4 regions of the Desulfuromonas thiophila genome follow, and region 1 is predicted to be linked to each of the others. Evidence: riboswitches for the same ligand, from Rfam matches in the RefSeq annotation. Region 1 holds a riboswitch; each other region holds the start of a gene.
What was found. A riboswitch is a leader RNA that binds a small molecule or an ion and turns the genes downstream of it on or off. The one in region 1 is predicted to bind cobalamin.
Positions count from the first base shown of each region.

Region 2: linked by a shared signal. The riboswitch ahead of BLR80_RS11690 (TonB-dependent receptor plug domain-containing protein) and the one ahead of metE (5-methyltetrahydropteroyltriglutamate--homocysteine S-methyltransferase) in region 1 are both predicted to bind cobalamin.
Region 3: linked by a shared signal. The riboswitch ahead of BLR80_RS09470 (TonB-dependent receptor plug domain-containing protein) and the one ahead of metE (5-methyltetrahydropteroyltriglutamate--homocysteine S-methyltransferase) in region 1 are both predicted to bind cobalamin.
Region 4: linked by a shared signal. The riboswitch ahead of BLR80_RS12315 (ribonucleoside triphosphate reductase) and the one ahead of metE (5-methyltetrahydropteroyltriglutamate--homocysteine S-methyltransferase) in region 1 are both predicted to bind cobalamin.

Region 1 covers NZ_FNAQ01000029.1:4,250-6,446, forward strand. Annotated here, with positions in the region: gene BLR80_RS12435 (homocysteine S-methyltransferase family protein) at 1-593, shown strand, start outside; gene BLR80_RS12440 (hypothetical protein) at 577-945, shown strand; cobalamin riboswitch at 988-1,171, shown strand; gene metE (5-methyltetrahydropteroyltriglutamate--homocysteine S-methyltransferase) at 1,213-2,197, shown strand, end outside.
Region 2 covers NZ_FNAQ01000021.1:36,289-38,485, reverse strand. Annotated here, with positions in the region: gene BLR80_RS11695 (putative manganese-dependent inorganic diphosphatase) at 1-911, shown strand, start outside; cobalamin riboswitch at 1,089-1,270, shown strand; gene BLR80_RS11690 (TonB-dependent receptor plug domain-containing protein) at 1,389-2,197, shown strand, end outside.
Region 3 covers NZ_FNAQ01000012.1:8,114-10,310, forward strand. Annotated here, with positions in the region: gene BLR80_RS09465 (transposase) at 1-651, shown strand, start outside; cobalamin riboswitch at 935-1,122, shown strand; gene BLR80_RS09470 (TonB-dependent receptor plug domain-containing protein) at 1,292-2,197, shown strand, end outside.
Region 4 covers NZ_FNAQ01000026.1:12,317-14,513, reverse strand. Annotated here, with positions in the region: gene BLR80_RS12315 (ribonucleoside triphosphate reductase) at 1-953, opposite strand, end outside; cobalamin riboswitch at 1,101-1,279, opposite strand; cobalamin riboswitch at 1,457-1,573, shown strand; gene cobC (alpha-ribazole phosphatase) at 1,682-2,197, shown strand, end outside.

The sequences.
Region 1 (2,197 bases):
TGGATGATCGTCTGATTCCGGCCATCAATCTGGTGGGCGACAAGTTTGACCGCAAGGAGTATTTCCTGCCGCAGCTGATCACCTGTGCCGATACCATGCGCAAAGGCTTCAGCGTGCTGCAGCCATTTCTTGATGCAGCCAGCGGTGCCTCGGGCGGCAAGGGCCCCAAGGTGGTGCTGGCCACGGTACAGGGGGATATCCACGATATCGGCAAGAACATCGTGGCGTTGATGCTGAACAATTATAATTTTGACGTCATCGACCTGGGCAAGGATGTCTCGGCTGAGGATATCGTCCGCGCAGCCAGGCATCATGGGGCTGAAATCATTGGTTTGTCCGCGCTGATGACCACCACCATGGTGGAGATGAAAAAGGTGATCGACCTGGCCCGTGCCGAGGGCCTGACAAAGGTGCGCTTCATGATCGGCGGCGCGGTGGTGGATCAACACTACGCCGATGAAATCGGCGCCAGTGGCTACGCTAGCGATGCCATTGGCGCGGTGCGGCTGGCTCAGCGGTTCAGTGATGAAGGCAGCCGTGCCACATCGCCGGAGGCTGCCGGAAAGGACGTTTCCGATGCACCGGAAATTTAAAAATCGCGCTGCTCTGCGGTTGTTGATTCGCCAGTTGACAGGTGCCAGCCCGTTTTCCGGCGACGGTTTGCGGTTGCAGTGCAGAACCCTGTTGTCAGCCTGTTTTCTGATGGGCATCGAACCCTTTCAGCTGCCACTTGCAGAAACCTCCTGTGGCGATCTTTCGGAGTTACAGCGTCGGGAGTTTCTGCAGCGTTATCTGGTGCTGCAGATCGACGAGGCCGCGCGGAATAGGCTTGTTCTGCAATTGCTCGGGAACCCTGCCTGGTTTTCCCTGCTGCGCATGGCCGATAACATTGTCAGAGAACAGGAAATCGCCAGCCGGACCGAACCCCAGCGCTGGACAAAATGAAAGGAGGGATGGTGGTCCGCTTATAGCATGGGCCGGAAAAAACGTATTTGATGCACGCAAAATTGTTGGCAAGGGTGAACAGGAAACGGAAGACGGTGAAAATCCGTCGCGGACGCGCCGCTGTAACCGGAGATATTCCCCTGCTTTGTCACTGTTTCGCTTGAAACGGGAAGGTAAAGCAATTCGGGGTCCGGGAGCCAGAAGACGTCCTGTTCGTAATCGTAGTTTCGTCTCGCGTAACAGACAAATGAAAGGAACTGTATTGTCATGGAAGCACACGTACTGGGGTTTCCGCGCATTGGCGCTGGCCGTGAACTGAAGAAGGCGCTGGAAAACTTCTGGAAAGGCACCGGCCATCAGGACGAGCTGATTCGCACCGCAAAAACACTTAAGGAGCGCAACTGGAAAATTCAACGCGATCAGGGGCTCTCCATGGTCGCCGTGGGGGATTTCTCCCTCTATGATCAGATGCTCGATACTGCTTTTATGCTGGGGATGATTCCCCAGCGCTTTGGCGCGGCAGAAGAAGCCGATCTCTCCACCTATTTTCGCATGGCACGGGGTGATGCGACGGCCAATCTTCCGGCCATGGAAATGACCAAGTGGTTCGATACCAATTATCACTACTTGGTTCCTGAGTTCACGCCGCAGACAATCATCCGGCGTTCAACGGGAAAACTTATTGAAGAAACCTGCCATGCCCTTTCTCTGGGATTTCGCCCCAAACCGGTTCTGATCGGACCGCTCACCTTCACCAGCTTGGCAAAAGAACTCAATGGTGCCGACCGCTGGCGCTTTCTGGATGATATCGTCCGTGTCTATTGCACGTTGCTTGTCGATCTGGCGCCCCTGTGTGACTGGATCCAGATTGACGAGCCGATCCTGTGTACTGATTTGCCTGGCATGGCCCGAGAGGCATTTGTCCCTGCCCTGCGCCGGCTCAAGGAGGCGGCCACCGGCAGCCAGCTGCTGCTTGCCACCTATTTTGGCGCGCTTGGCGACAATCTGCCCCTGGCCTTGGAGAGCGGCTGCGATGGCTTGCATCTGGACTTGGTGCGTGGCGCGGCGCAGCTCAATACCGTGCTGGACATCCTGCCGGAAACGATGGTTCTGTCTGCTGGTTTGGTGAATGGCCGTAATGTCTGGAAAAACGATTTGCGCCATTCAAAGCAGAGACTGGACTTTCTGGCTCAGCGCCTCGGAGAGGGAAGGGTCATGGCGGCGTCCAGTTGCTCGTTGCTGCATGTGCCGG
Region 2 (2,197 bases), on a different contig from region 1:
TGGCGACGCCGGTGGGGGCGCTGGCGCAGACGGAGTTTGCCAGTCTGCGGCCGCAGGACCGCATTGAGCAGCTGCGCGCGGCGCTGCTGCACAGCGATGTGCCGGGGGCGGCGGTGCTCAATGATGATGGCAGTCTGCTGGCGGTGGTGACCAAGAGCAATCTGCTGCAGCCATCGCGCCGTAAGCTGATTTTGGTGGATCACAATGAGCTGGGTCAGGCGGTGGCGGGGGCGGACAAGGTGGAGATTCTCGAAATCATCGACCATCACCGGCTGGGCAGTCTGCAGACGGAAAAACCCATCCGTTTCATCAATCAGCCGCTTGGCAGTACCTGTACCCTGGTGGCGACGCTGTACCAGCAGGCTGCTCTGACGCCGGAGCCGGCCATTGCCGGGCTGATGCTGGCGGGGCTGCTGTCGGATACGGTGCTGCTGAAGTCACCGACGGCGACGGCCATCGACCGCGACATGGCCGACTGGCTGGGGCGCTGCAGCGGGCTCGATCCGCAGGAGTTCGGTCAGCGTATCTTCAGTGCTACCAGCGCCATGAGTGCCTACAGCAGCCTGGAGCAGGTGGTGCTGTCGGATTTCAAACAGTTCGAGGCTGGCGGCGGCCGTTTCGGCATCGGTCAGGTGGAGGTGGTCGGCTTTCACGAATTTCACAGTCTCAAGGGCGAGCTGGCGGCGCAGCTGGAACGGCTGCGGCAGCAGCGGGATCTGGCCCTGACCGGATTGCTGGTGACGGATATTGTGGCTGGCGACAGTCTGCTGCTGGTGTCGCACGACAGCACGCTGCCTTTTGCGATGGGCTATCCCCAACTGGAGGATGGGCTGTATGAGTTGAAAGGGGTGCTGTCGCGCAAGAAGCAGCTGCTGCCGCATCTGCTGAAGGTGCTGGCGCCGCCGGTCTGATGGAATAAAAAGACCCCGTGAAGGAGGGGGATCACGGGGTGAAATGTTTTGACCCTCTGGTCAAAGCAGCATGGCATCTACCCTAGCCGAAGGTTGGCGGCGATACAACGCAAAAAACGCGGTTGCACGGCTTGTCCGGTCTTTGGCCTTGACAGCCGCGGGCCGACTTTCTATGGTGCGCGCCAGATGGTTTCAGGTGCTCGCCTGCGAGCTTAAAACGGGAATCCTGTGCAAATCAGGAACGGGCCCGCCGCTGTAACCGGGGACGAACGCTGCTTCAGGCCACTGGCTTTTGCCGGGAAGGCGCGGCGGACGGCTGAGCCGGGAGTCAGAAGACCTGCCTGAACCCTTGTTAGTTGGTCTTCGTGGCGAAGACGGACGGCGATTTGTGGGCAGAATGGGACAACCCCGAATCGATTTTTCACTATCGGTTCGGGGTTTTTTGCGCCCCGGACGCAGGCGTTCTGGAGGCGGAACATGAGGTTGTGGAGCAAGGCGGCGCCGTTGGCGCTGCTGGTGGGTCTGGCAGGTGGCGCGGCGGCCGGCACGGCTGCGGCGGAGCAGACCCTTGAGGATCTGGTGGTGACGGCAACGCGCAGCAGCAGCGCGGTGCAGCAGGTTGGCGGCGCGTCGGTGGCGGTGATCAACGCGGCGGATATCGCCGCCAGTCAGGTGCAGACGGTGGCCGAGGCCCTGCGGCTGGTGCCGGGGGTCAATCTCTCGCCGCTGGGCGGGCTGGGCACGACCACCAAGGTGTTTTTGCGTGGCGCTGATTCGAAGAATACTCTGGTGCTGCTGGATGGCGTGGCGGTCAACGACCCGACGGACACCAACCGCGGCGCCGATCTGGCCAACCTGAGTCTTGACAACATCGAGCGCATCGAGGTGGTCAAGGGCCCCATGAGCGTGCTGTATGGCAGCAACGCCAGCGCCGGGGTCATCAATATCATCACCCGCCAGGCCACAGACCAGACCCAGGGCAGTCTCAGCGCCGAGGCGGGCAGCTATCACAGCCGCAAGGTGGCGGGCGATGTGCGCGGCACGGTCGGGCCGTTGGGCTATTCCCTGGCCCTGTCGCATCTGGACAGCGAGGGCTATTCCCTGGCCAACGCCGATAACAACGCCATCGCCCAGGGGGGCAACACCAGCGAGGACGATGGCTGGCGCAACACCAGCTTCAGCGGCAAGGTCAATGCCCAGCTGTGTTCGTCCACCGCGCTGACGGCGCTGGTGCACTACAGTGATGCCCAGATGGATCTGGATGACTGGGGAGCCGGCTACGCCGG
Region 3 (2,197 bases), on a different contig from region 1:
ATCCCCACCACGTCACTCAGCGCGGCAACAACCGCGCGACCGTCTTTTTTAACGATGAAGACCGACTGCAATACCTCAAACTGCTGGCAAAATACAGCAAGGCGTTTTCTTTGCAGATTTGGGCCTACTGTTTTGATGGACAACCATGTTCATTTGCTCGTTGTTCCCGAGAAAGAGGACTCACTGGCTCGCGGCATCGGCCTGACAAATCAAGTCTATACGCAATATCTCAATCGCAAATTGAAGCAAAACGGTCGTATTTGGCAAAACCGGTTCTTTTCATGTCTGGTGGAACAGGATGACTATCTGTGGACGGTGGCACGATATATCGAACAGAACGCGGTCAAATCGGGCACAGTAAAAAAGGCGGAAGATTACCGCTGGTCCAGCGCCAGGGCTCATCTCACCTCTGGCTGTGATGATCTTTTACATTCACCCTCTTGGCTTGCTTGCAAAGACAGGTCAGCCTATGCTGATTTTATCATGCAAAGTGACGACAAAGCTGAAGACAGCTTGCGTAGCGTAACCCGGGCAGGTCGTCCGTTCGGTTCTGAGGGGTTTATCGATAAGATGGAAGAGACATTGAAGACAACGCTAAGGCCCCGCAAACCGGGCAGGCCAAGAAAAACCGGGGAGCGTCCCCTGGTTTAGCATCTGGCCTCTGCGCCAGAAGCCCTGGCTGGGTTTGTTGCCTGAAGAAACCGATATCAGATCTCCACCCGAACACTGGCCGCACGGAACATTGAGCCTCTTGTCCGATGCGGCGTGGCGGCTCGGTCATGACCGCAAATATGCGGTTGCGGTCAGCAGCCGAACTCCTCTATAGTTCCGGGGCCGTGCCCTGAAAAAGCGCCATCTTCAGCCCAGCGCGTAAAACCACCCTTCAGGAGGTTCGCCGACAGGAAACGGGCGGCCACAGGCCGCCACCGACAACTGAATAGTTTGCCACAACAGTGTTCAGCCCGCGCGGCTGCTGAAAAGGGAATCCCGTGCAAATCGGGAACGGACCCACCGCTGTAACCGGGGACAACAATCGCACAACGCCACTGAACCACCGTTCGGGAAGGCGCGGTTGAAGGACGATCCGGGAGTCAGAAGACCTGCTGTCGTGGTTTTGATGTCATTTATACCGAAGGGGATGATTCGGTCGGCATGCGCAAGGTCAAGGGTCACAATGGGAGCCCGTAACCGTCTGGTTACGGGCTTTTTTGTTTTCCGCCACGCCTGAAATCTGTCTGAAGCCTCCCCGTTTTTATCCAATGTTGTGCAATCAACCAAGGAGCGCTTCTCGATGAAAAACCGCCACACCATTTTTTATGCCCTTTTTTTCTACCTGCTCGGCATGACACCCAATATCTCCACGGTGTTTGCCGATGAGACGACGGACAGCCTTGTGCTCGATGACATGGTGGTCACGGCCACCCGCTCGCAGAATTCCGCCTTTGCCACGCCGGTGACGATCAGCGTCGTCAACCAGCAACAGATTCAGGAGCAGAATGCCGCTACGTTCACCGACCTGCTCGACGGCGTGGCCGGTGTGACCCTGAGCGGCGCCGGGCCGTGGGAAACCACGCCGACCATTCGCGGCATGGGCACCAACCGGGTGCTGGTGCTGTTCGACGGCGACCGCGAGACCAACCTGTGGGCGGGTCGCGCGCCGCTGACGCCGTTTATCGACAGCAACGACATTGAACGGATCGAAGTGGTCAAGGGCCCCTCCTCTGTGCTCTACGGCAGCGATGCCCTCGGCGGCGTCATCAACATCATCACCAAGGAGGTGGCTCTGGCCGACGGCGACAGCTGGCAGGCCGAGCACCACATCGGCACGCGCTATTCGTCGGTGGATGACGGCCTGGTCGGCAACTATACGGTCAACGCCGGCGGTCACGGTCTCGGCATTCGCCTCAACGTGGCGGCTCAGGATCACGACGACTATGAAGTCGGCGACGGCGACGAGCTACCCCACAGCCAGTTTGAAAACAAAAGCCTCGACCTGAAAGCCCTCTACAACGTCAACGACCATCACAGCGTCCAGGCTGAATTGCGCATCAACGACATCAACGACATGGGCGTGGCGCAGAAAGACCCGCAGGCGCCGGAATCGCACTTCACCCTGTACAACACCCGCACCTACAAACTGGCTTATGTCGGCACAGATTTGGGCGCGGTGCAGCGCCTGGAAACGCGCCTGTTCCAC
Region 4 (2,197 bases), on a different contig from region 1:
TGCAACTCGCCATAGGTAAACGGCATCTCCTCGCCGCCGATCACCGGCACCTGATTCTTCAGGTCTTCCGGGCAGGTCCAGTCAAAGGTAAGGTTGGTGAACGGCGTCTGCGTGCCCCAGCGCGACGGCACGTTGAGGTTGAAGATCAGCTCCTGCATCTGCTGTTTGATCTCGTCGTAGCTGAGCCTGTCCTTGCGCACGAACGGCGCCAGGTAGGTGTCGAACGAACTGAACGCCTGCGCTCCCGCCCATTCATTCTGCAAGGTGCCAAGGAAGTTGACGATCTGACCGATAACGCTGGAGAGATGGCGCGGCGGTGCCGCTTCCACCTTGCCGGGTACGCCGTTGAAGCCCTCCTGCAGCAGCATGCGCAACGACCAACCGGCGCAGTAGCCGGACAGCATATCGAGATCGTGGACATGCAGACTGCCGTCGCGATGGGCCTCTCCCAACTCCGGGGCATAGACATGGTTGAGCCAGTAGTTGGCCGTCACCTTGCCGGAGATGTTGAGGATCAGCCCGCCGAGGGAATAGCCCTGATTGGCATTCGCGTTGACTCGCCAGTCCGATTGGTCGAGATACTCATTGATGGACGACGCCACATCGACCAAGGTCTGCCGATCCTGTCGCAGTTTCTGGTGTTGTTCGCGGTACACCGCATAGGCCCGTAGGGTAGCGAAGTGGTTGGCTGAAATCAGCGTCTGTTCCACCACATCCTGAATCTGTTCAACCTTGGGAGGCTGACCGGCGAAACGGTGGCGCAACACCTTGAGAGCCTGCTGTGTCAGTAGAGCGGCTTCGGCGTCATCAAATTCGCCCGTGGCCTTACCGGCACGGGCAATGGCGAAACAGATACGTTCACTGTCGAACAGCACCTGGCTACCGTCACGCTTGACAACCACGCTAGGTAATCCCAGGGCAACAACTTGTTCGGAATACCCAGGCTTCGACATCGTCTACTCCTTGTATGTGTCGGATTCGTGTTTCGGAAGACTGTTAGCGCAAAAACATAAAAAGTCCGCAGGCGCCAAGGCATCCTGCGGACTTATCGCATTCTAAATCCGGATACGGGTCTCACTCTTCCCTTACCACGAGGAAATACCGAGTGTTCAGATCAGGCAGGTCTTCTGGCTCGCACTTCAACCTTCAGGCGCCTTCCCGGTCAGAAGACCAGTGGCATTAAGCCTGTCGTCTGTGCTCACAGCGGCGGGTCCGCGGGGGCATTGCACCCCTCTTCCCTATCAAGCCCTTACGGGCACCATGATCCACGATATGGGTTCCACTGAAAGTGGATATTTTTGGTTCTCTTTAGCCGAGGCATACGAAGCTGTCAAGGGGTTTCGCCCCGCACGATGCCGACGGCTGGCCCAACTGCGCCGATTCATAAACAATTAAATCATATTGAGGTGACAAGCGCATTTTTTTTCTCTACCGTCCTGGCCAACAAACAGGCCCACCATAAAAAAAATAATCGGACTCGTGGAAGACGGTGCAAATCCGTCGCGGACCCGCCACTGTGTTCGTCGCTTGACCGCGACGTCAGTCAGATACACGCCCGATTCATTTGTTCGCCCCACCTTCGTGGAATGAGGTGGCTGAACCCGACTTGCGGATTAAATACGGAATCCCCGCAACCTTTTCTGGTTGCGGGGATTTTTTTTGACCGATGACGGCACCGTCCATGACCACACAGATTACCCTCATCCGCCATGCCGCCATCGCCACGGAATTTGACGGTCATTATATCGGCCGCAGCGATGTACCGCTCAGTGCCGACGGCAGGCAGCAGGCCGAACGTCTGGTCCGCCATCTCAGCCGGCCCGGCTTTCCCGCCATCGATGCCCTGTGGTGCAGCCCGGCCCAACGCGCCCGCCAGACCGCCGAGCCCCTGATCCGCCAGTCGCTCCGTCCGGTCACCATTGACGAGCGCCTGCAAGAGATCAATTTCGGCGACTGGGAAGGGTTGGATTTCGCCCAGATTCTCCACAACGACCCGCAGCGCGTCAATCAATGGGCCGCCTTTACCGACGATTTCTGTTTCCCCGCCGGGGAATCGCTGAAGCAGTTCCGCCACCGTCTCGATGCCGTTGTGGAAAGCATCTTGGCCGAACAGGCCGGCCACCTGGTCATCGTCAGCCATGGCGGCGTGTTGCGCGGACTGATTTGCCAGTTACTCGGCTGGTCATTAAAAGACCAT